2 linked regions of the Azoarcus olearius genome follow. The protein of the gene in region 1 interacts with the protein of each later gene in a pairwise test. Links are inferred from orthologs where the notes say so. Each region holds a gene or a part of one and is shown on either strand. Other genes may lie near its edges.

What was found.
Region 2: the proteins of dqs_RS10750 (region 1) and hypB interact in binary tests that used the Escherichia coli proteins (3 or more experiments, as listed by UniProt). The link is inferred for Azoarcus olearius from one-to-one orthologs.

The regions. Positions count from the first base shown.
Region 1 is NZ_CP016210.1:2,328,402-2,344,159, reverse strand. What follows is about bases 6,293-9,193. They hold dqs_RS10750 (FKBP-type peptidyl-prolyl cis-trans isomerase), read left to right. Parts: upstream 6,293-7,450; coding sequence 7,451-7,936; downstream 7,937-9,193. Other genes in these bases: dqs_RS10745 (ABC transporter ATP-binding protein), read left to right, coding at 7,993-9,193; dqs_RS10755 (peroxiredoxin), read left to right, coding at 7,030-7,491; lexA (transcriptional repressor LexA), read right to left, coding at 6,293-6,715. Also shown: lon (endopeptidase La), read left to right, coding at 1-1,319; dqs_RS10780 (M61 family metallopeptidase), read left to right, coding at 1,882-3,693; arsC (arsenate reductase (glutaredoxin)), read left to right, coding at 3,693-4,043; dqs_RS10770 (MATE family efflux transporter), read right to left, coding at 4,049-5,440; dqs_RS10765 (hypothetical protein), read right to left, coding at 5,443-5,994; more of lexA, read right to left, coding at 6,107-6,292; more of dqs_RS10745, read left to right, coding at 9,194-10,077; dqs_RS10740 (transglycosylase SLT domain-containing protein), read right to left, coding at 10,090-11,538; dqs_RS10735 (diguanylate cyclase), read left to right, coding at 11,766-12,743; dqs_RS10730 (response regulator transcription factor), read left to right, coding at 12,746-13,132; gloB (hydroxyacylglutathione hydrolase), read right to left, coding at 13,136-13,897; dqs_RS10720 (class I SAM-dependent methyltransferase), read left to right, coding at 13,926-14,660; rnhA (ribonuclease HI), read left to right, coding at 14,661-15,119; dnaQ (DNA polymerase III subunit epsilon), read left to right, coding at 15,137-15,758. UniProt on the Escherichia coli protein: Folding helper with both chaperone and peptidyl-prolyl cis-trans isomerase (PPIase) activities. Chaperone activity prevents aggregation of unfolded or partially folded proteins and promotes their correct folding.
Region 2 is NZ_CP016210.1:4,238,375-4,247,965, forward strand. The notes cover bases 5,599-8,561. They hold hypB (hydrogenase nickel incorporation protein HypB), read left to right. Parts: upstream 5,599-6,599; coding sequence 6,600-7,523; downstream 7,524-8,561. Other genes in these bases: dqs_RS19435 (hypothetical protein), read left to right, coding at 5,599-6,124; hypA (hydrogenase maturation nickel metallochaperone HypA), read left to right, coding at 6,117-6,461; hypF (carbamoyltransferase HypF), read left to right, coding at 7,520-8,561. Outside these bases: dqs_RS19400 (ATP-binding protein), read right to left, coding at 1-1,523; dqs_RS19405 (HyaD/HybD family hydrogenase maturation endopeptidase), read left to right, coding at 1,921-2,538; dqs_RS19410 (HypC/HybG/HupF family hydrogenase formation chaperone), read left to right, coding at 2,540-2,851; dqs_RS19415 (thioredoxin domain-containing protein), read left to right, coding at 2,848-3,306; dqs_RS19420 (hydrogenase expression/formation protein), read left to right, coding at 3,322-4,194; dqs_RS19425 (rubredoxin), read left to right, coding at 4,239-4,451; [NiFe]-hydrogenase assembly chaperone HybE, read left to right, coding at 4,451-5,017; more of dqs_RS19435, read left to right, coding at 5,018-5,598; more of hypF, read left to right, coding at 8,562-9,591. UniProt on the Escherichia coli protein: Involved in the maturation of [NiFe] hydrogenases. Required for nickel insertion into the metal center of the hydrogenase. Exhibits a low intrinsic GTPase activity, which is essential for nickel insertion.

The sequences.
Region 1 (15,758 bases):
TCGGCCAGTCGATCGCAAAAGCCACCAACCGCAAGTTCGTGCGCATGGCGCTTGGCGGCGTGCGCGACGAGGCGGAGATCCGCGGCCACCGCCGCACCTACATCGGTTCGATGCCGGGCAAGATCCTGCAGAACATGACCAAGGTGGGTGTCAAGAATCCGCTGTTCCTGCTCGACGAAGTCGACAAGCTCGGCCAGGACTTCCGCGGTGATCCGTCGTCCGCGCTGCTCGAGGTGCTGGACCCCGAACAGAACCACACCTTCCAGGACCACTACGTGGAGGTTGATTTCGACCTCTCCGACGTGATGTTCGTCGCCACCGCCAACACCCTCAACGTTCCGGCGCCTTTGCTGGATCGTATGGAAGTGATCCGCCTGTCGGGCTACACCGAGGACGAAAAGGTCAATATCGCCCAACGTTACCTGTTGCCCAAGCAGATCAAGAACAACGGTCTCAAGCGTGACGAGATTTCGGTGACCGAAGAGGCGCTGCGCGATGTGTGCCGCTATTACACCCGCGAGGCGGGGGTCCGTAGCCTGGAGCGCGAGATCTCGAAGATCTGCCGCAAGGTGGTGAAGTCGCTCGTGTTGCGTTCGCGGGCCAGCAAGATCGTCGTCAACGCGAAGAACCTCGACAAGTACCTTGGCGTCCGCAAGTACAGCTTCGGCGTCGCCGAAAAGGCCAATCAGATTGGTCAGGTGACCGGCCTGGCGTGGACGGAGGTGGGCGGCGAGTTGCTGACCGTGGAAGCTGTGGCGCTGCCCGGCAAGGGCAAGGTCATGACGACCGGCAAGCTCGGCGAGGTCATGCAGGAGTCGATCCAGGCTGCGCTGTCGGTGGTACGCAAACGCGCACGGTCGCTCGGCATCAAGGACGACTTCTACCAGAACAGCGATATCCACATTCACCTGCCGGAAGGTGCGATTCCGAAGGATGGTCCGTCCGCCGGTATCGCGATCTCCACCGCGCTGGTTTCCGTTCTCACCGGCATTCCGGTCCGTTGCGATGTCGCAATGACCGGCGAGATCACCTTGCGAGGTGAGGTACTTCCGATCGGTGGCCTCAAGGAAAAACTGCTTGCCGCAGTGCGCGGCGGCATTCGCACCGCGCTGATACCGGAAGAAAACGTCAAGGATCTGGTGGATATCCCCGACAACATCAAGAACGTGATCGAAATCGTTCCGGTGAAGTGGATTGATCAGGTTCTGGAGTTGGCTCTGGAACGAAAGCCGGAGCCGCTGCCGGAGGAGGCTGAGGTTGCAGCCGTGGCCCCTGCAGACGAGGCAGCGCGCGCTGCAGCCAACCTGCGCGCACATTGATCGGCCGGCAACACGGGCTGCTTTGCGCGCCCGTGCTGCCGAACGAAAACGCTCTGCGTTCCAAGCTTGGCAACCTGCTGCCGTTACATCTATAATCTTTGGCTCTCTCGAGCGGGAACGGGTGCTTAGCTCAGTTGGTAGAGCGTCGCCCTTACAAGGCGAATGTCGGCGGTTCGACCCCGTCAGCACCCACCACATCCGTGAGAATGCCAAGGCAGACACTTCGCCTTGACGCTTCAAGAGGGGCCTTCTACAATTCGGCCTCTTTCGCCGACGGGCGGTTAGCTCAGCGGTAGAGCACTGCCTTCACACGGCAGGGGTCACTGGTTCGATCCCAGTACCGCCCACCACAAGTGGGCTTCGGCGAGTTTTGTTGTAGTTCCGCGACGGGCGGTTAGCTCAGCGGTAGAGCACTGCCTTCACACGGCAGGGGTCACTGGTTCGATCCCAGTACCGCCCACCACGCAATCAAACCGGCATACAGCCGGTTTTTTTGTTTCTGCTGTCGTCACGACTGCGCATCGCCTAAACTCGCCGGGTTTCCCGTGAAGAGCGACCCAGCGTGATTGTTTACTCCATCAAGCCCACGCGACCCGAAGCCCACCTCTTCGAGGTCCGGTGCGAAATCGACCACCCACAGTCGCCCGCACAATTCGTGCGCCTGCCAGCCTGGATCCCCGGCAGCTACATGATCCGGGAGTTCGCCCGGAACATCGTCAGCTTCCGGGCTACGCTGTCCGAAGGAGAGCCTCTGCCAGCGGAGAAGGTCGACAAGCACACCTGGCGGATTGCAGTCCCCCGCGGCGCGGCGCAGATCGTCCTGACGTACGAGGTATACGCCTGGGACCTTTCGATCCGGTCCGCGCATCTGGATTCGACGCACGGCTTCTTCAACGGCACCAGCGTGTTCCTCGCTGTAGATGGCCGTGAGAGCGATCCCTGCGAAGTGGAAATCGCTCCGCCGACGGGACCCGCATATGAGCGCTGGCGGGTGGCCACCTCTTTGCCGCGCGCGCCGTCCCGGGTTGAGGCCCACGACCCGCATGCATTTGGACGGTTCGCGGCGAAAAACTACGACGACCTCGTAGACCACCCGGTGGAAATGGGCGAGTTCCAACTTGGCCATTTCACGGTTGCCGGAGTTCCTCATGAGGTGGCATTGAGCGGCCGGGCCGAGTGCGATATGGAGCGCCTGACCAGCGACCTGCAGCGTATCTGCGAATGGCAGGTACGGTTGTTTGATTCTCCGCCGCCGATGGACTACTACCTGTTTCTCACCACCGTCGTCGGTGACGGATATGGCGGCCTCGAGCACCGGGCTTCAACTGCCTTGCTCGCCAGTCGCAAGGATCTGCCTTGGGTCGGAATGAAGAAGATGTCGGAGGCGTACCAAGGCTTTCTCGGCTTGTGCAGCCACGAATACTTCCACTCCTGGAATGTGAAGCGGATCAAGCCTGCGGTCTTCACGCCCTACCAGCTGGAGCACGAGAACTACACGCGCCTGTTGTGGGCGTTCGAAGGATTCACGTCCTATTACGACGATCTCACCCTTGTGCGCGCCGGCGTCATCGAGGTGGACGACTATCTTGCCTTGCTCGGCAAAACGATCTCCACCGTTCTGCGGGGCCCCGGGCGACTGCGGCAAAGCGTCGCGGAATCGTCATTCGACGCATGGATCAAGTACTACCGGCAGGATGAGAATTCGGCGAACGCCATTGTCAGCTACTACGCCAAGGGTTCTCTGATCGCCTTGGCGCTGGACTTGAAACTGCGTAAAGCGAGCGGCGGGACGCGCAGTCTCGACGACGTGATGCGGCATCTGTGGCGGGAGCATGGGCTCACCGGGGTTGGCGTTGGTGAGGAGGGCGTTTTCGAGGCGGTAGAGGCGGTCAGCGGTTCGTCGGCACTTGCCCGCTGGTTACGCGATGCAGTGAACGGAACCGACGATCTGCCCCTGGAACGCCTGTTGCAGCCGTTCGGCGTCGAGATGGAAGTCACCGCTTCCAATCCATCGCCATCGCTGGGCGTCAAGTTGGGTGGAAGTAACGGGGAAGTGAAACTCGCGGTGGTCTACGACGGCGGCGCAGCCCAGCGCGCCGGTCTGTCTGCGGGCGACGTCCTCGTCGCACTGGATGGAATCCGCGCGACGAACGCCTCGCTGGACGAGGCGCTGACGCGTCGCCGGGCGGGTGATGACATGGAAATACTTGCCTTCCGGCGCGATGAACTGATGCAGTTCCAGGTGACACTCGACGCTCCGGCCGAGGATACGGTCAAACTTGGCTGTGCGCGTCGCGCCTCCAGCACCGCGCGGACCTTGCGCAACGGATGGCTGCATGGGCTACAGAACCACAATGAGAACAGGAGCAACTGATGACCGCGGTACGCATTTACCATAATCCGCGCTGTGGCAAGAGCCGCAGCGCTTGTGCCTTGATTGCCGAGCGCGATGTTGACGCGGAGGTTGTGGAGTATTTGAAGCATCCCTTGGGCCGGGATGAATTGCGGGCACTGCTCGACAAACTGGGTTTGAAACCGCAAGACCTCATCCGGCGGGGCGAAGCCGTGTTCAAGGAACACTTTGCCGGTAAAGCGCTCGATGACGAGGAGTGGATCGACGCCATGGTGGCTTATCCCATCCTGATGGAGCGGCCGATCGTGGTGCGCGGTGAAAGAGCGGTGGTGGCGCGTCCGCCCGAGCGGGTTGCCGAACTGTTCGACTGAGGCATTTATCGGCCGGGGCGTTGTGACCGCCCCGCCACGAAGCGTAGCAAGCCCAGAAAAAGTAGTGCGGCCAGGGCGGTTGCCAGCACCGCCGCCTGCCAGAACGCGGCAACCGACGCCTCGGCCGAGCGGGCGCCGGCGTGAAATGCCAGCCAGTATCCGAGCCCCAGGCCGACACCCCAGAACGCCAGGGTGTGCACCACCATCGGCAAAGCGGTGACCTTGTAGGCCCGCAGCGTATGGGAGGCCACGGTCTGCGCTGCGTCGAAAACCTGGTATAGACAGATGTAGGGAAGCAGGCTGAGGGCGGCCAGACGCACCGCGTTGTCCGAACTCCAGAGCTGAAGCACGGGAGTTCGTGCCAGCCACAGGACGCCACCCAGGAGGGTCGAAAGTGCGCACGTCAAGACGATCGCGACCTTGGCGTAGCGCGCGGCTCTCGTCCAGTCGAGCCCACCGGCCGCTTGCCCCACAAGCACCAGCGCCGACGTGGCAAGCGAGAGCGGCAGCATATAGGCCAGCGCCGCGAGGTTGGCGACGACCCTGTGCGCGGCAACCCAGTCGGGCCCTAGGCGCGCGATCAGCAGCGCGATCAGTGTGAACGAGGTGATCTCGATAAAGGTCGACAGCCCGATCGGAAAGCCGAGTCGCAGCAGCGCCCACAGTCGGACCGGGTCGGGAGGCGTCCAGCTGCGAAAAGCGCGCAGCTTGCGAAAAACCCTGAGCCGCGCGAGCGCAATTGCGCCGCAGCCCAACGCGATCCACGCGACAACGGACGTGGAAACTCCGCACCCCGTCCCGCCCAATGGAACGCCAAAGGCACCGCTTACCAGCGCCCACGCGAGCGGCGCGTGAATGCAGGTGGTGGCAAGACTGATGAACATGAGCACGCGAGGTCGGCCGAGTGCATTGGCGAACGCATAGAACGTTCTGTACAGCAGAACCGCCGGCAGCCCGGCAGCCGTTGCACGCAGGTAGTCGCCAACCTTCGCGGCCAGCGGGGACGGAACGGCGGCCAGATCGAGCAGCGCCCCGGGTGAGAGCAGGAGCGCGGTGCCCGGCACGGCGAGCAGTATCGCCAGCCAGAACCCCTGATGAAGCGATGGCACGAGTTCGTCAGTGGCGCCGGCGCCGACGTGATGGGCGACCGTAGGCGCCACGGCCTGGAGAACGCCTACCAGCAGCATCACGAGCGATACGTAGATGCCGTTACCCACCGCAACCGCGGCCAGGTCGGAAGTGGCGTAACGACCCGCGATGATGGTGTCGGCCACCATCATCCCCATCGACAGCAACTGGGCAATCAACACCGGCCACGCGTGGCCAAGCAGGCGACGGGCAATGTGAAGCGTCGAATCGGTACTCGTTGCAGCCAGGCTCCCGGATGGAGCGATCACGACTATGCCCGGCTACGCAGGGGCAGCTTGCCGCGCCAGTACCGCCAGGCAAGAAAACCGAGGATGCCTGCCATGATCAGCCAGAAGCCCACCCCTTGCCAGAAGGCAATGGGATCGGTGGCCAGAAAGTAGTCGCGCGGGGGGCGGACGAAATGGACGCGACCTTCGGCCAGCGCCCGCACCGCGCTCCCCAGAAGCCCGAGCGCGGGGGCAAACCACACGAGCAGGCCGACGCCGACAATGACCCGATCGAGCAAGGGTGTGCGGCGGGTGCGTGGCAGAAAGACGCTTTCGACGCCAAACCACAAGGCTACGAAAAAGCCGCCGACGGCGAGCACCGGCGCTACCGCGAGGGCGGCGCCCAGCGCGGTGGCAGCGAGCATGAAACGCGCGCCTTCGAGAGGGGAGATCCGCGCCCAGGAGGCTTCAAGCGACGAGAACAGGACCCATGCAGCAGGCGCCGCGACGATAAGCACCAGCAAGGCCCAAGCCGCGCGACGACGTGCCCGGTCGCCCGCGCGTGTCGCGTCACCGGATTCCAAATCGAGATTCATTGAGAGACCGCGAGGGTTGATGACAGAGAGAGGATAAGCCCGCCGCGTGACCACCGGCTGTCGGGCCACGAATGACCCGGGGTATCCGCCCGGGTGCAAGAACTGCGCACGCTCAATGGTCGGTACGGATGAGTCCCACCATGATGCCCTCGAGTTCAAGCGCCGCACTGCGGGTATCGACGACGATCGGGTCGAAGTCCGGATTTGCGGGCAGCAACTCTACGATGGGACCGTTCCGGCGCAGCGTCTTCACCGTCACGTCGTCATCGATCCGGGCCACCACCACCTGTCCGTTGCGCGCTTCGTGCGAGCGATGGACAGCAATGAGATCGCCGTCAAGGATGCCCGCGTCGCGCATGCTCATGCCGCGCACCCTCAGCAGATAATCAGCGCGAGGGGAAAAGAGTGCAGGATCGAACTGGATACGGGCCTCGACGTGCTCGGCGGCCAGGATGGGATTGCCAGCGGCTACCCGGCCCACCAGCGGCAACCCGAGCGCCTCGGCCAAGCGGATGCCGCGGGCGCGCCCCTCCTCAAGCAGAATCGCCCCTTTGGCAGCAAGTGCGCGCAGGTGGGTTTCAGCCGCATTCGGCGACTTGAAGCCGAACGCGGAGCAGACCTCCGCCCGGGTCGGCGGCCGGCCCTCGCTTTCCACGGTCTGGCGGATGAAGTCGAGTATCTCCTGCTGGCGGGACGTGAGTTGTTCGTTGCGGGCGTTCATCGCTTTCTCCTGTTTGCTGTATTTTCAAACAGTATTCCGTTGGCCGCAACCACGGTCGTGGCACACCTCACAACGGAATGACGCAGTGCGGCTTGAGACGCGGCATTTTCTGAGCTATTCGTTCAGAAGTTCGCGCCAGTTCCTCGTCGAGACCGCCCAAGGAGGTCCTCATGCACCCGCCCGCCAGCAGTTTTCCGAATGACCTCGCGGCTAGAGTTCAGTCGGGCTCTCGGCTAGAATCGCCCGCAGTTCAGGGAGAACCGCAGTTGGCGTGCGGCGACCTCGCGCCAGTGTTCTCCTTGCCCGATGCCGACATGGAAGACTTCAGCCTGGCCGGGGAACGTGGCCGCCACCATGTGGTCCTTTATTTTTATCCGCGCGACAACACGCCGGGCTGCACCCTTCAGGCCGCCGATTTCAGCGATCATGAAGCGGATTTTGCCCGCCACGACTGCATCATTGTCGGTGTCAGCCCGGACGACTGCCTGAAGCATGCCGAGTTTCGGGATCAGCACGGGTTGTCGATCCGGCTCTTGTCCGATTCGGACACCGAGGTCAGCAGGCTGTACCAGGTGTGGCAGGAGAAGGAAGTCGACGGTGTGAAGAAGATGGGCGTGGCGCGGACGACCTTCGTGATCGACAAGCAAGGCGTCGTCCGCCACGTGCTCCGGGACGTCGCACCCCGTGGCCACGCTGCTGCGGTTTATAAACTTGTCAAGGAATTGGAAACCGACAATGCAAACGGAAATCATCAAGAACAGCGTGGTTACGCTTAACTACACCGTCCACGACGCCGACGGCAACATGGTCGACGACGGTCACCACCCGCTGACCTACCTCCACGGCGGCTACGACGGCATCTTCCCCGTCATCGAAGAAGCCCTGCATGGCAAGAAGACCGGTGAAAAGCTGACGATCAAGCTGCAACCGGAAGACGCCTTCGGCGACTACGACGAAGAACTCGTGATGGTGGAAGACGCTGCGCTGTTCCCGGAGAACATCGAGGTCGGGATGTCCTTCGAGCGCGTGACCGACGACGGCGAGGAAGAGATCATCTACCGCATTACCGATATCGCCGAAGGCAAGGTGGTGGTGGACGGCAATCATCCGCTTGCGGGCGTCGCGCTGGTGTTCGACCTGACGGTGGCCGACGTTCGCGCGGCGACGGCCGAAGAAATCGGCCATGGTCACGTTCATGGTCCGGGCGGGCATCACCACTAAGCATTCGGGGCCGCGCAAGCGGCCCTTCTTCTTCCAGAACGCCACTTTCAGTCCGCATGGGAACATCGCTGCCCGCCGCTCAAATCGCTGCCGCGTCAGGATCCGTGCTTGAGGTTCGCGAACTACGGGTTGCGCTTGAAACCGCGCGCGGAACACTGATACCCGTCGCGGATATCAGCTTTTCGATCGCCCCGGGTGAAACACTGGCCTTGCTGGGTGAATCCGGCTGCGGCAAGTCGATGACCGCGCTTGCGCTGGCCCGGCTTCTTCCCGACGGCGGCAGCATCGCGGGCGGGACGGTCGAGCTGGGCGGCGACGATCTGCTCGCCATGCCGGAAGCGCAGATGCGCAGGGTGAGGGGCGGGCGGATCGGGATGATCTTCCAGGAGCCCTCGACCAGCCTCAACCCCGTCATGCGGGTTGGCGCACAGATCACCGAAGCGCTCACCGTCCATCGCGGTTTGCGCGGCGACGCTGCCCGCGAAGAGGCAGTGCGCCTGCTGGCGGCGGTCGGCATTCCCGACCCTGCGCGCAGGGTCGATGATTTTCCCTTCCAGTTCTCGGGTGGCATGCGGCAGCGGGCAATGATTGCCATTGCGCTTGCGGGAGAGCCTGGGCTGCTGATCGCCGACGAACCGACGACGGCACTCGACGTGACCATACAGGCACAGGTGCTCGATCTGCTTCAACGACTGCAGCGCGAACGCGCGATGGCGATGCTGCTGATCACGCACGACCTTGGCGTTGCAGCTCGAATGGCCGACCGCGTCGGCGTGATGTATGCGGGCGAGCTCGTCGAAACCGGGCCGCGCGGGGCATTCTTCCGGACGCCGCTCCACCCCTATTCGCGAAAACTCTTTGCTGCGCTTCCCACAGCCGCGCAGCGGGGCGGACCGCTGCAGGCGGCAAGTGGCAGCGTCCCCGCCCCGGACCAAATCGCGTCGGGCTGCCGCTTTGCCGACCGCTGCCCCCATGCATTCGACCGCTGCGATGACGAGCCGCCCGCGTGGCGCCAGCTCGGCGCGCAGGCAGTGAGATGCCACCTCTACGACGAGGTCCTCGTGCCCCGCGCTCTGGAGGCCGCCTCGATGGCGACCCCCGCAGCGTCCACGATCGGCAAGCAGCTGAAGCCGATCATCGAACTACGCGGCCTCGAGGTGCATTTCCCGCTTCGCAAAGGGCTTCTGCAGCGCACCGTTGGCCAGGTGAGGGCGGTGGACGGCGTCGATCTGGCGCTCCACCCGGGCCGCACCCTGGCGCTGGTCGGCGAGTCGGGCTGTGGCAAGACAACGGTTGGAAAGGCGATGCTGCACCTGGTTCGCCCTACCGGAGGACAGGTCTGCTTCGAAGGTGAGACGCTCGATTCGGCACAGCCGGAAACGCTGCAGGCAATGCGCCGCGCTGTCCAGATGGTGTTCCAGGATCCGTTTGCCTCGCTCAACCCGCGGATGCGAATCGGCGACATCATCGAGGAGGGGATGATCGGCCTCGGTGTGGAACCCAGCGCGATCGAGCGTTCGCGCAAGGTCGATGCGCTGCTGGACCGGACCGGCCTCTCGGCTGCCATGCGCCATCGCTATCCGCACGAGTTTTCCGGCGGGCAGCGGCAGCGGATTGCGATTGCCCGTGCTTTGGCCGTAGCGCCGCGAGCCATCGTCTGTGACGAGCCGACGAGTGCGCTGGATGTGTCGGTGCAGGCGCAACTGCTCAATCTGCTGCGCGAGTTGCAGCACGAGCGCGGGATGGCCTATCTGTTCATCACCCACAACATCGCCGTCGTCGAATATCTCGCCGACGACGTGGCGGTGATGTACCTGGGCCGCATCGTGGAGCGCGGCCCGGCGGAACGCGTCCTTAACCGCGCGGCGCATCCGTACACGCGCATGCTGCTCGCCGCCGTGCCTCGGCTGGACGAAGGCCTGGAGGAGGGCGTGGAGGAGGGCGTGGAGGAGGGCGTGGAGGAGGGCGCCGCGCATCCGGCGCAACGCCCGTCCGATCTGCCTTCGCCGTTGGCGCCGCCCGCGGGCTGCCATTTCCACCCGCGCTGCCCGAGCGCAACCGATATCTGCCGGATGACCTATCCGGCGGAAACCCGGCTGGAGGCACATCACCATCTACGCTGCCACTGGCCCCAGCGTTAAGGGCAGGCCTCGTTAGCGGCGGGGCTTTTCAGGCGCACGCTTGGCGGATGAGCCCGCCGCGGGTTTGGCGGGCGCGGCAGGCTTGACCGCAGCTTTGGCCGGGGCTCCTTTGGGTGGCGCACTCTTGGGTCCCGCCGCCTTGGCTGCCGCGCGAGGCGTCGCGCGGCTGGCCGGCTTGGCGGCACCTTTTGCCGCAGGAGCGGCTTTCGAGGCGGGCGCGGTCATTCCCAGCTTGACGCGTCCAGGCTTCACCAGGGCCGGTTTGGCAGGCGCTGCAAACGTGGTGTTAGGCAGCAGACGCGCAGCCTGAAGCGCGCCCGCGGGATCAATTCCGTCCGGCACCAGCAGGCTGTAACCGGGACCCGTCCTGCTCTGGGCGTTGAGACCGTTGATCTGCTGGAGTTGGGCGAGCGTCAGGCCGTAGCGCTGGGCGACCTCGGCGAGGCGTTCGCCGGGCTGCAACTCGTAGGTGCGCCATCCCTTGCCGGCAAGCTGGAACTCGTTCAGCCGCATTTCGACGTGCGCCGCGCGGTCCACCGGGACGATCAGGGTCTGCCCCGTGCCGGCGATCACCGGGCGGTTGAATCCCGGATTGAACGCGACGAACTCCTCGATGGGCATTTCGGCCAACCGCGCGGCGGTCGCGAGGTCGATGCCCTGCGGGGCTTCCAGCGCTACGAAATGCGCCTCGTTCGGCACGTAGGGCAGATCGATGTGGAACAGTTCGGGACGTGCAACGATGTTCTTGATCGCTTGCAGCTTGGGCACGTAGTTGCGCGTTTCCTCCGGCATGCGCAAGCGTGCGTACTCCCCCGGCAGGCCTTCGTCCACGTTGCGCTGCACCGCGCGCCCCACCGCGCCTTCACCCCAGTTGTAGGAGGCCAGCGCGAGGTGCCAGTCGCCGTGCATCTCGTAGATGGTCTGCAGATAATCCAGCGCGGCGGAGGTGGAAGCGATGACGTCGCGCCGTTCGTCCACCCACTTGTCCTGGGTGAGGTTGTAGTTCTTGCCGGTGGAGGGGATGAACTGCCACAGCCCCGAGGCATGCGCGCGGGAATACGCCATCGGGTTGTACGAGCTTTCAACCATCGGCAGCAGCGCCAGCTCGGTGGGCATTCCGCGCCGTTCGAGTTCATCGACGATGTAGTAAAGGTAGCGCCCACCCCGCGCAAAGACCTGCTTAAGGAAAGCCGGGCGGTTGAGGTAGAACAGCTGCTGCTCGGCCACCAGCGGTGTTTCGAGGTCGGGCATGCCGAAACCGCGGCGGATCCGGTCCCAGATATCGTTGGCGTTGCGGGTGAGGTCCAGCGTCAGCACCCGCGGAGGAGCGAGGCCGCCCGCTTCGACAGAGTCGGGACGGAGCCCGGTGCTGGACTGGGTCGGCGGCGTGTCCTGGGCGCCCGCCGCGGCGGGCAGCAGCGCGGCGCACAGGCTGAGAAAGAAGGTGAAGAGCTTCGGCATGGGAGACAGCGCCGGGAGCGACGAAAAGCACAGCAGTCTAGCAGACCGTGCCGGCGCCCCGGCTGGCACTTTGTAAGGACAGACGGCACGTTCGTCGGCTGCGCCTTTCAAGCAACCTGAGCCGATCCGTGCGGAAATACCGAAAACACGACTAAAGGCGTAGCCGTGGGGTATTCCCTTGGTAGGATGGCGCATCCACGTAGTACCGATTCTTCGTGCTCGACATCATGAAAGTCCTGGTCATAGAAGACACCGTCACCAGCGCCACGCTGGTCTGCCACCAGCTCACCAAAATGGGCCTGACGGCGCTGCACGCCCGCGACGGCGAATCCGGCATCGAAACCTTCCGCAGGGAACGGCCGGATCTCATCCTGCTCGACATCATCATGCCCGGCATGGACGGATTCGAAGTCGCACGCCGGATTCGCGAAATCGAGTCCGAAGGTGAATGGACGCCGATCATTTTCCTCACCGCGCGCACGTCCGACGAGGACCTCAACCGCGGGATCGAGGTCGGCGGCGACGACTATCTGGCCAAGCCGGTATCCGAAGTGGTGCTGAAGGCCAAGGTGCGGGCAATGCAGCGCATTGCGCAGATGCGTTACTCGCTGCTCGTGGTGACGCGCAAGCTGGACGAGGCTAACCGCGAATTGACCCGGCTGTCGTCGGTGGACGGACTGACCGGCATTCCCAATCGCCGCCGTTTCGACGAAACGCTGCTGCGGGAGTGGCGACGCGCGGCGCGCACCGGGCACCCGATCGCACTGCTCGTGGCCGACGTCGATTCGTTCAAGCAGTTCAACGATGGCTACGGCCATCAGGTAGGCGACGAGTGCCTAAAAGCCGTTGCACGCACGCTGGAACAGCGGCTGCGCCGGCCGACCGATCTGGTTGCGCGCTACGGCGGCGAGGAATTCGCGGCAATCCTTCCCGAAACCAGCGTCGAAGGCGCGGCCGCCGTTGCCGAAACCATGCGCGCCGGTGTCGAAAGCCTGTGCATCACGCACCGTTTCTCCACCTCGGGCCCGGTGGTGTCGATCAGTATCGGCGTCGCCGCCATCGTGCCGGCGCGGGGCGATGAGAACGGATTCGTCGCGCTGTTGAAGTCGGCCGATGACGCGCTGTACCGTGCCAAGGCGGCGGGTCGCAACCGTGTGGTGACGCATTCGGTGGACACGAAAGGAATGGAAGCGCGCACAATCTGAGCATGCAGCGCTACAGCAAGAGAATCGTCGTCGTCGACGACAATGAAGTGATCCGGATGGCCCTGCGCGCCCTGTTGCGCCAGGCCGGTTTCAATGTGGTGGGCGAGGGGCGGGACGGTGACATGGCGCTCGACCTCGCTGCACGCCTTCAGCCCGACCTCGTGTGCCTTGATGTGATGATGCCGAAGCGAAACGGCCTCGAGGCCCTCGACGAACTACGTGCCAAATTCCCTGACATCAAGGTCCTGATGGTCACAGGGCAGACCGACCGCGACAGCGTCGGTGAGATGGTCCGCAAGGGTGCGGCCGGCATCGTCGTCAAACCCTTCAATGCCGCACGTATCATCGAGCTGGTTGAGCGGACGCTCGGCCTGACCGCGACCCAATAGCCTTCAGAACACGTTCTTCCATTCCCGCAACGCGGCGAAGCACGCCAGCGGCGTGTCTGGCGTCGTACCGGTATGGGCGGCAACGCCTGCAACAACACCGGGCTGCCGGGTACGGAGAAAGGGGTTGATCGCTTTTTCGCGTCCAATCGAAGTCGGCAGCGTCGGAAGCCCCTGCTGCCTCAGCGCCTCACACGCTTTTCGGTAGTTGTCGCGCGCGATATTCACCGGTTCGGCCGCCGCGGCAAAGGCAAGGTTGGACAAGGTGTATTCGTGCGTGCAATACACGACAGTGTCGTCCGGCAGCGCTGCGAGTTTGTCGAGCGATGCAGCCATCTGCGCGGCGGTGCCCTCGAACAGCCGACCACATCCGGCGGAGAACAGCGTATCCCCGCAAAACAGATAACCGTTGCCATGGTAGGCAATATGGCCTGCGGTGTGACCGGGTACGTCCAGCACCCCCAGCTGCATTCGAAGCCCGGGCAGGAGCACGGTGTCACCTTCGCGCAACCGGACGGTCACGCCGGCAATCGTTTCTGCCGCCGGCCCGTACACCGGCGCCGGATGGCGGGAAACGATTCCGGCAATCCCGTCTACGTGGTCCGGATGGTGGTGGGTAACCAGCACGGCCTCCAGCGCCAGGCCGCGCTCGGCAAGAAAACCGAGCACTGGCGCAGCGTCGCCTGGATCGACGACCACAGCACGATGATCGTCGTGCAGGACCCAAATGTAGTTATCGCGGAAGGCCGGAAGAGGGATAATCTGCATGCCCGATATTCTGAAGTCCGATCCGCGCATGTCAATCCTCAGTCTCTCGGACTGGCTGGACACCCCGCAGGGGCGTTATCTGATCGAGTGGGAGCAGGCCCGGCTGGATGCGATCGTGGCGGATATCTTCGGCTACAACGCAGTACAGATCGGCCTTGCCGGACTCGATTGCCTGCGCGCCAACCGCATGCCGTTCCGGTTTGCCTGTGGCCGGACCGGACGCGTCGCAGTGGTGTCCAGGTCCGACGAGCTACCGTTCGCCACCGCCAGCCTTGATCTCGTGGTCCTTCCGCACGTCCTGGAGTTCGCCCGGCGCCCCCACCATGTGTTGCGGGAAGTCGAAAGGGTGCTGGTGCCGGAGGGAAGCGTCGTCATCACCGGCTTCAACCCCTTCAGCCTGTGGGGGTTGAGACGGCTTGCGGCACGCAGGAAGGGCGAGCTGCCCTGGCAGGGGCAATACCTGTCGGCGCTGCGGGTCAAGGACTGGCTGACGCTGCTCGGCTTCGAATCGCAGGGAGCGGGCTTCGGCTGTTACATCCCGGCGGTGAGCAGGCCGGAGTGGATAGAGCGCTGGCGCTTCATGGACCGGGCCGGCGTGCGCTGGTGGCCCGTGTGCGGCGCAGCGTATGCGATGCAGGGCATCAAACGGGTGCAGGGAATGCGGTTATTGACGCCGAACTGGCGTGAGAAGAAAGCAACCGGCAAGCAATTGTCGACGGTCGCGCAGCGGGATTCCGCCGCGGGCCGAGCAAGGACACAGTGAATGGAAGAAGTCGACATCTATACCGACGGAGCCTGCAGCGGAAATCCCGGCCCCGGCGGCTGGGGCGCGATCCTGCGCTCCAACGGGCATGAGAAGGAAATCTGGGGCGGTGAGCCGCAGACCACGAACAACCGGATGGAACTGATCGCCGTCATCCGGGCGCTGGAAGCGCTGAAGCGCCCGGTTGCCGCCCGGGTGCACACCGACAGCCAATACGTGCAGAAGGGCATCTCCGAGTGGATCCACGGCTGGAAGGCGCGGGGCTGGAAGACCGCGTCCAAGGAGCCGGTGAAGAACGCCGACCTGTGGCGGACGCTGGACGAGGTGGCTGGCCGGCATCAGGTCAAGTGGCTGTGGGTACGCGGCCATGCCGGCCACGTGGAGAACGAGCGGGCCGACGCCCTTGCGCGCCGTGGCGCCGAGGCCGCCCGCAAACAAGGCACCGTCGTCACCAACTAAGGTCAAGTCAGATTCCCATGCGGCAAATCGTTCTGGATACCGAGACCACGGGTCTCGATTGGCGCACCGGTGACCGCGTCATCGAAATCGGCTGTGTCGAACTCGTCAACCGCAGCCTGACCGGGCGGCATTTCCACGTCTACATCAATCCGGACCGGGGCATCGACGCCGAGGCCGTCGCGGTGCACGGCATTACCGAAGAGTTCCTGGCAGACAAGCCGCGCTTTGCGGGCATTGTCGAAGCCTTCGAAGACTTCGTGCGCGACGCCGAACTGGTGATCCACAACGCCAACTTCGACGTCGGCTTCCTCAACTGTGAACTGGGTTTGCTGGGCCGGCCCAAGCTCGACGTGCTGTGCGCAGGCGTGATCGACACGCTGCGGATGGCCAAGGAGCAGAACCCCGGCAAGAAGGCGTCGCTCGACGCGCTGTGCGACCGCTACGAAATCGACAACGGCCACCGCACGCTGCACGGCGCCTTGCTCGATGCGGAACTGCTCGCCGAAGTGTATCTGGCGATGACGCGTGGTCAGGAAAGCCTGATGATCGCGCTGGATGAGCCGGCGCCGGGCCAGGTGGAAACAGATGGCTTGCCGGTGATGCGGGTGGGCGTGAAGGTGGTGCGGGCCACGGAGGCGG
Region 2 (9,591 bases), 1.9 Mb from region 1 along the record:
TCGAGCGCGAGCCCGAACTGCTCGGCCATCACCTGCCAGATCCGCGCGCGCGCCTCGGCGTCCGGCTGCTCGTAGCGGATCAGCGCGATGCAGCGCGAGACGATGGCCTCGTCGATGTCATCGACCCGGTTGGTGGTGAGGAACAGCAGGCCGTTGAAGTACTCCAGCACGCGCAGGAACACCCCGACCACCGCGTTCATCGAGATGTTGTCGTCGCGGCGCTTGATGTACACATCGGCTTCGTCGATCAGCATCACCGCGCCCCAGCGCTGCGCGCGCGTCAGCACTTCCTTCAACGCCGTTTCCATCGCCGCGACGTTGAGGCCGAGCTGGCCGGAATGCACCCGGTACAGCGGTCGGCGGATGATTTCCGAATACACCTCGGCGGTCAGCGTCTTGCCCACCCCCGGAGGGCCGGCGCACAGCACCGTGGTGCCGCCCGACTTGCCGGCGACGATGTCGTCCATCAGCACGTCCATCTCGGCCGTCAGGATGTCGATCAGGTCGGTCTGCTCCTCCGGCAGGATCAGCTTTTCCTTCAGCGCCGGGGCGTAGGCATAGGGCTCGAGGTCATCCACATGCACCCATACGTAGTGGTGCAGGTCCAGATGGAACATCAGGATGTAGAAATGCACCGGTAGCTGGGTGAACACGCCCTTGGGCAGGGTTTCCTGGATCGCCTGCACCTCGGCCTCGACCTTGAAGTCGCCGTTCTTGGAGGCGCGCCGCAGGTAGCGTTCCAGGATGTCGCCGGGCGCATCCAGCGTCAGCGCCCGGTCGGCGAGGATGCTCTCGTCGTTCACCAGGCGCGCCTTGCCACCGCCCGAGGACAGCACGATCACGTCCTTGCGCGACCAATCGGTGTCGCGGTGCGTCGCGGTGGGGTTTTCGGCGTAATAGCCCACGCCGGTGCCGGAAAACTGCTCGCCGTTGCGCGCCCGCCAGTCGAAATAGCGCGTCGCGCCTTCGTCGTAGGCGGCAATCAGCGCCGGCGTCTCGCGCACATAGCCCTTGGTGGCGAAGACTTCGGAGATCGTGCGCCCCGGGATGTCGCTCGGGTTGATGCGGATGTTGGCGGTGGCGAGCTTGGCCTTGGCGTTGGACTTGAGTTCCACCAGCACCTTGGCGCTTTCTTCTCCGCCCGGCGGGGTGTAATCGATGCGCGTCACCGCCCAGGCCAGCGGCTTGCCGGTCAGCGCGGCGGTGAACAGCCAGCCGCGGATGGCCCCGGCGGCGAGGTAGCGGATGATTTCCGGCACCACCTTTTCGAGGTCGTCATCCTCGAAGCGGAAACCTTCGTCGTTGAAAGCCTGTTGCAGGGTTTCCAGCTGGGCGGCTCGGGCGCGCTGGGTAGGTCCGCCGGCACCGTACAGATCGCCGAGGAAGCGCACCTCGGCGTGTTCGAGTTGGGCAAAGGGCACTTCGGCCCGGCTGCCCAGCTTCAGTTGGTCCTGCAGATAGGCCAGGCGCGGAAAGGCCTTGACCATGGCCTCGACGTGATTGCGTTCGATTTGCAGCTTCACCGCTTCCTCCAGATCGCCGGGAGCGCCGTCGCGGCGCGTACCGCGGCACTGCAGCAGAATTGGTGCCAGTCACCGAACCGGCCTGAAGCGCCTTTTCAATCAATACCTTGGAACAAGGCGGCGCGAAAATGACGATGCGCTTGTCGCAAGCCGCACAGCGTGCGTGGACGATTCGCGTCAAACGGCCGGCCTCTGGACACGCCGCCGCCCACTGATAACCGGCTTTCCACTTCCGCATCCAAATCCGCCATGCCTCACCCAGCGCTATTGCTTTCGGCTAGGGGGCGGGAGGCCCGGATCGCGTGCCGCGCGCGGCCTGCGGGGGCACGCCGCGATGGGCGCACAGGCTGGCACGCTCCCTGCTGCTGTTACGCGTCCCGTAACACCTGATCCCACCATGACTGCGCCCTCCCCTGACTCCGCCCTGATCCTTGGCATCGGCAACCTGCTGTGGGCCGACGAAGGTTTCGGCGTGCGCTGCGTGGAAGCTTTCAACGCCGCCTGGCAGGCGCCCGACAGCGTCACCGTGATGGACGGCGGCACCCAGGGCCTCTACCTGCTGCCCTACGTTACCGCCGCGCGCCGGCTGATCGTGTTCGACGCCGTCGATTACGGTCTGGAACCCGGCACGCTGCGGCTGGTGGAAGACGACGAGGTGCCGCGCTTCATGGGTGCCAAGAAGATGAGCCTGCACCAGACCGGCTTCCAGGAAGTGATCGCCTCGGCCGCGCTGCTCGGCCAGTGCCCACAGTCGATGCTGCTGATCGGCGTGCAGCCGGTGGAACTGGAAGACTTCGGCGGCAGCCTGCGGCCCGCGGTGCGCGCCCGCGTGGACGAAGCGGTGGCGATTGCCGCGGCCCGGCTGCGCGAGTGGGGCTTCCCGCTGCAAGCGCGTCAGGACGAGGCCGCGCCGCTCGCCGACGCCGCGCTGCAGATGCAGCGCTACGAGGCCGGCCGCCCGCCCGAGGACCTCGCCTGCCGCATCGGCGACATCCGCTTCATGCCGGAGCGCTGAGATGTGCGTCGGCATCCCCGTGCAGGTGCTGCGCAGCGAGGAAACGCGCGCGCTGTGCCGTGACCGCGACGGCAGCGAAGTGTGGGTGGATCTGCTGCTGGTGGGCGAGCAGCCACCCGGCACCTGGCTGATGTGCTTTCTCGGCGCGGCGCGCGAGGTGATCGACGCCGACACCGCACAACGCACGCTCGCCGCGCTCGCGGCACTCGACACCCTGCTGGCCGGCGGCGACGCCGACCTCGACGCGGCCTTCGCCGACCTGGTGAACCGCGAACCCGAACTGCCCGATTTCCTCAAACCGCAAACCACATGACCAGCCCCGACGCCCTCGAAAACGCCCTTCAGCGCCTTGCCCAGCACGACGGATTCCAACGCCTGGAAGCCTCCGATCTGCCCGCCTTCGCCGCCGCCCCGGGCACCGCGGTGCTGCTCTTGACCGACGACCCGGTGCGCTGCCCGGAAGCCTGGGACATGGTGGTGGTGCTGCCGGAAGCGCTGAAGGCGGTGCCCGGGCTGCGTCCGGCGGTCGCGGCGCCCGAGGCCAGCCGCGCGATCGCTGCCGGCTTCGGCATCACCCGCTATCCGGCGCTGCTCGTGCTGCGCGGCGAAGGCACCGAGCCCGGCCACGACTACGTCGGCGCCCTCGAAGGCATGCGCGACTGGCAGGTGCTGGTGCAGTCGCTCGCCACGCTGGCCGCCGCACCCGCCGGCCGCCGCCCCGGCATCGGCATTCCGGTGCTCGGCGCCGGCCCCTCTTCCTGCCACTGACCCGGAACCCTCCGCATGAAAGCCTGGTCCGCCAACGCCTTCCCGATTCCCGTCGTCGCCGCCGGCCCCGGTTCGCAGCCGGAAGAAGACGAAGCGCTCGACTACCTGCCGCTGCCCAGCGGCATGGACACCTTCGCCCCGCCCCGCCTGCCCGACCACATCGACCCCGCCTCGCGCGCCACCGCCGTCGCCACGCTGCAGGGCCTGCTCGCCGCGATGCGCGCGTGGACCTTCGGCACGCCCGGCCACCCGGTGGTCGATCTCGCGCCGCTCGACGGCGCCAGCCTCGCGCTGATCAACGATGCGCTCGGTCAGGGCGAGGTCAGCGCCCGCGTGCTCGGCGAGACCGAGCTGCGCATCCAGGAAACCGTGTTCGCCGGCATCTGGCGCGTGGTCGAGACCGACCGCGGCGGCCGTCGCCTCAACGACCGCATCGAGGCCTGCGCGATGCCGGCCGAGGTCATCACCCGCAGCCTCGAAGCCGCCCAAGCGGCGATTGCCGCCCCCACGCCGCCGCAGGGGGTGATGAACGCGCCCGCGGTGCTCAACGAACTGCTGCACGCGGTCGCCACGCGCCGCCCGGGCGCGGCGGCCCACATCGTCAACCTGACCCTGCTGCCGATGAACCCGGCCGACCTGGCGTGGCTGGTGGAGGTGCTCGGCGTCGGCCCGACGGTGATCCTGTCGCGCGGCTACGGCAATTGCCGGATCACCGCCACCGCGCTCGCCCGTACCTGGTGGGTGCAGTACTTCAACAGCGCCGACACGCTGATCCTCAACACCCTCGAAGTGACCGAACTGCCCGACGTCGCGCCCGCCGCGGCGGACGATTTCGGCGACAGCATCGCGCGGCTCGAGGAATGGATCGCGACCCTGTGCGACGCCTGAGTCGCGCGCTATTCTTAAAGATATAAACGGAGCAGCGCCACGCCATGTTCGAAGGCAGCTACCTGGGCAACGACGCCCGCCTCGACCCCGCCGCGCGGCTGGAATGCGGCATCTGCTGGTGGGTGTACGACCCGGCCGAGGGCGACGCGCTTGCCCAGGTGCCGGCGGGCACGCCCTTCGCCGCGCTGCCGGCGCACTGGTGCTGCCCCAACTGCGAAGCGCCGCGCCACAAGTTCATGGTCATCGCGGACGACTGATGACCGCCGTCGCGCGCACCTTCCCTGCCACCGCGGAGCCTGCCGACGCGGCGGCAGCGCACGCCGCCCGCCTGCGCGCGTGTTTTCAGCACATCGCGAGCACACGCATGGCAGGCCTGCCGATCTGCAACCCGGCGCTCGGCGTTGCAGTGCCGGCGCTGCTGCCTTTCCAGGGCGAGTGGCTGGGCGCGCTGGTCACGCCGTGGGCGATCAGCCTGGTGCTGCTGCCGGGCGAGGGCACGCGCTTTCGCGCGATCGGCGTCGGCGACAGCCAGGACTGGGACTTCCCGTCCGGCCGCTACAGCTTCCTCGGCCACCAGGAAGCGGATCTCGGCGCGTACCAGACCTGTTCGCTCGCCTCGCCGGTGTTCGAATTCGCCGATCAGGCCGCCGCCGAAACCTTCGCGCTCGCCGCACTGGAAGCCTTGTTGCGGAACGAGGAGGACGGCGGCGCGGCGCGCGCGCACGACGCCCGCGAGGCAGCCCGCCTCGCCGGCCTGCCTGCCGCGGCCGCCCCGGTCTCGCGGCGCGCCTTCCTGCGCGGCGCACTCTTCGGCGGCCGCTGAATGCTGGCCGGCACCGCCCTCCAGCTGCATGCCACCGTCGCCGGAGACGGGCGCCTCCATGCGACCGTCCGCACCCTGCGGCCCGCGGCGGCCCGGCTGCTGGTGGGCCGCCGCGTGGATGAAGCCGTGGCGCTGGCGCCCAGGCTGTTCGCCCTGTGCGGCTGCGCCCAGGGCGCGGCCGCGCGTCTCGCCTGTCGCGCTGCGGCGGGCGAAGCCGCGGCGCTTGACGAGGGCGACGAGCGCCGCCTCGCCGCCGAGGCGGCGCACGAGCACCTGTGGCGGCTGCTGCTCGACTGGCCGGTGCTGTTCGGCGCGCCGCCGCAGCGCCAGCGCTATGCCGATCTCCATCGCCGGCTGAGCATCGGGCCGGACGCCACCAGCGCCGGTGCACTGGGCGAAGAACTGCAGCGGCTCGCCACCGACGAACTCCTCGGCGGCACGCTCCCGCGCCTGCAGGACGCAGCCTCGCTGGACGCCGTGCACGCCAGCCTCGACGCCGCCGGCACCGGTTTCGCGCGCGTGCTGGCGCAGACGATCGCGCTGGACACCGCTACCGACGGCGCCGCCACGCCGGTGCTCCCTCCGCGCAGCGCCGCCGCCTGGGCCACCGCGCTGGGGGGCCTGCCGGACCCGCACTTCTGCTCCGCCCCCACGGAGGGCGGCAACGCCGCGGAAACCGGCCCGCTCGCCCGTCACGCGCACCTGCCCGTTGTTGCGCTGCTGCTCGCCCGCCACCGCCGCATCGCGGCACGCCTGCTGGCCAAGGTCATCGACGTGGCCGATTGCGGCGCCCGCCTTGCCGGCGCCCCGGGCACGCCGCTGGCGGACGCCATCGCGCCGGCGCCCGGCCTGGGCCTCGCCTGTGTCGACACCGCGCGCGGCACCTTGCTGCACGGCGTGCGGGTCGAGGCCGGACGCATCGCCGACTACCGCATCTGCGCCCCGACCGACTGGCATTTCCACCCCGGCGGCGCCTTCGTGCGCGAGGCCAAGGGCCGGCACGCCGCCGACGAGGCCGGCACCCGGCTGCGGCTGCACGCACTCGCGCTGTCGCTCGACCCCTGCGTGGCCTTCGAGCTGAACGTGGAGGACAGCGTCCATGCATGAGATGTCGCTCGCCGAGGGCATACGCGGCATCGTCGAAGACGTCGCGCGCGAGAACGGCGCGACGCGGGTGGCGCGGGTGGTGCTGGAAATCGGCGAACTCGCCTCGGTCGAGGTCGAGGCGCTGCGCTTCTGCCTGGACGTGGTGCTGAAGGACAGCGTCGCGGACGGCGCCGCCGTGGACATCGAGGCCGTGCCCGGCAGCGGCTGGTGCATGCAGTGCGCCACAGTGGTGCCGATCGCCCAGCGCTACGATGCCTGTCCACAGTGCGGCGGCTATCAGGTGCAGCCGACGGGCGGCACCGAGATGCGGGTGAAGGAACTGGCGCTGGGCGACTGACTGAACGACACCCGCCCGGGGAATGGAACGGAAACGTAAGCAGGCGCCGGGACAGGCCTGATTTACTCCCTCCCCTTCAAGGGGAGGAACGACAAAGCCGCCGCGGATGGTCGCGGCAACACACGGAGAACACACGAGATGTGCACGGTTTGCGGCTGCGGCAGTGGCGAATTGCGATACAACGGTCAGCCCGCGACGGCCAAGGCGGCGCGCAAACCCGCGGTCGCGACCGGCTTTCGCCCGCTGCCGGCTTCGCCCGCTGTGGGTGAGCCGCCCGCGCATGCACATCAGGACCCTGCGCCGGTTGCCAGCGCCGGGGCGCTCGACTACGGCCAGGGCCCAGCCCATGCCCATGCGCCGGGGCTGTCGCAGCAGCAGATGGTGAAGATCGAGCGCGACATCCTCGGCAAGAACGACGCGCTCGCCGCAGCCAACCGCGACTGGCTCGCGCGGCGCGGCGTGTTCTCGCTCAACCTCGTCTCCAGCCCGGGTTCGGGCAAGACCACGCTGCTGGTGAAGACCATCGAACGCCTCGCCGGCCGCGTGCCGGTGGCGGTGATCGAGGGCGACCAGCAGACCGAGTTCGACGCCGAGCGCATCCGCGCCACCGGCGCGCCGGCGCTGCAGATCAACACCGGCAAGGGCTGTCACCTCGACGCCCACATGGTGGGCGAAGCCTTCTCGCGGCTGCCGATCGCCGAGCGCAGCCTGCTGCTGATCGAGAACGTCGGCAACCTCGTCTGTCCGGCCGCGTTCGACCTCGGCGAGGCCCACAAGGTGGTGATCCTGTCGGTGACCGAGGGCGAGGACAAGCCGCTGAAGTATCCGGACATGTTCGCCGCGGCCGACCTGATGCTGCTCTCCAAGGTCGATCTGCTGCCCTACCTCAGTTTCGACGTCGAGCGCGCGATCGGCTATGCGCGCCGGGTCAATCCGCGGCTGCAGGTGCTGCAGCTGTCGTCCACCAGCGGAAGCGGTTTCGACGAATGGCTGGCGTGGATCGACGCCGGCCTCGCAGACCGGGCCGGCGCCGCGGCCCGCGCAGCGGAGAACCCATCATGAGCGAAGACACCAGCACCAGCCCGCGGCAGCCGCGCTTCGAACGGCGGCGCTTCTACGTGCGCGGGGTGGTCCAGGGCGTGGGTTTCCGGCCCTTCGTGTACCGCCTGGCGCAGGAACTGGAGCTGTCGGGCTGGGTGCGCAATGATGGCGGCGGGGTCGAGATCGAGGTGCAGGGCACGGCGGGCAACCTGTCCGCCCTCGCCGCCCGCCTGCGCGGCGAGGCGCCGCCGCTGGCCCGCATCGACACGCTGGAATCCGAGCTGCGCGAGTTCGACCCGGCCGACCACGGCTTCACGATCACTGCGTCGCGCGGCGGCGAGATCACGACCGCGATCAGCCACGACGCCGCGGTGTGCCCCGACTGTCTGCGCGAGATGTTCGATCCGTCGAACCGGCGCTGGCGCTACCCCTTCATCAACTGTACGCACTGCGGGCCACGCTACACGCTGACCCACGGCCTGCCCTACGACCGCGTCAATACCAGCATGGCGGCCTTCGCGCTGTGCCCGGACTGCGCGCACGAATACGCCTCGCCGCGCGATCGCCGCTTCCACGCCGAACCCAACGCCTGTCCCGAATGCGGGCCGCGGCTGGGCTTGCTGGAGGGCTTCGGCATCACCGTCGCCACCCGCGACCCCGTGGCCGAGACGCTGCTGCGCCTGCTGTGCGGCGAAATCGTCGCGGTCAAGGGCGTGGGCGGCTTCCACCTGATGTGCGACGCGCGCAACCCCGAGGCGGTGGGCCGCCTGCGCGAACGCAAGTCGCGCGAGAACAAGCCCTTCGCGCTGATGGTGGCCAACCTGGAATCCGCCCGCCACTGGGCGCGGCTGAGCAGCACCGACGAGCAGCTGCTCGCCGCGCCGGAGCGCCCGGTGGTGCTGTGCGACAAGCGCCCCAGCGTCGATCAGGAGCTGTGGGACGTCGCCCCCGCGCTTGCCGCGGTGGGCCTGATGCTGCCCTACACCCCGCTGCACTACCTGCTGTTCCACGACTACGCCGGGCGCCCGCCGGGCACCGAATGGCTGCGGCGGCCGCTGGACCTCGCGCTGGTGTGCACCTCGGCCAACCCGGGCGGCGAGCCGCTGGTCACCGGCAACCGCGAGGCCACGCGGCGGCTGATGGGCATCGCCGACGCCTACCTGATCCACGACCGCGACATCGTCGTGCGCTGCGACGACTCGGTGGTGCGCAGCCTGCCGGCGGTGCGCGCGGGCGACGACGGCGTGCAGTTCATCCGCCGCTCGCGCGGCTACACCCCGCGCGCGCTGCGCCTCACCGAGAAAGGGCCGGCGGTGCTGGCCTTCGGCGGGCTGCTGAAGAACGCGCTCTGTCTCACCCGTGGCGACGAGGCCTTCCTGTCCCAGCACATCGGCGACCTCGAATCCGCCAGCGCCTGCCAGGCGCTCGACGAAATCGCCGAGCACCTGCAGCGCATCCTCGCGCTGTCGCCCGAAGCGGTGGCGCACGACCTGCATCCCGACTTCCCCTCCACGCGCGCGGCCGAGGCGCTGGCCGAACGGCTGGGCGTGCCCGCATTCGCCGTCCAGCACCACCACGCCCACGTCGCCGCGGTGGAGGCCGAACACCACCACCGCGGCCCGGTGCTCGGGCTGGCGCTGGACGGCGTGGGGCTGGGCACCGACGGTCAGGCCTGGGGCGGCGAACTGCTGCGGGTGGACGGCGCGCGCTTCGAGCGCCTCGGCCACCTCGCGCCGCTGCCGCTGCCGGGCGCCGACAAGGCGGCGCGCGAGCCGTGGCGGATGGCCGCGGCAGTGCTGCACCGGCTCGGCCGCGGCGAGGAGATCGCGGCCCGCTTCCACGAAGAACAGGCCGCGTGGCGGCTCGCGGAGCTGATCGCGGCGGGCACGCGCTGCCCGCCCACCACCAGCCTGGGGCGCTGGTTCGACGCCGCCGCCGGCCTGCTCGGCGTGTGCCGCCGCATGGGCTATGAAGGCGAAGCCGCGATGCGGCTGGAAACGCTCGCGGCCGAGTTCGGCCCGGTGCTGCCGCTGCACGGACGCTGGCGCATGGCGCAGGGCGGCAGCGACGGCGGCACGCTGGACCTGCT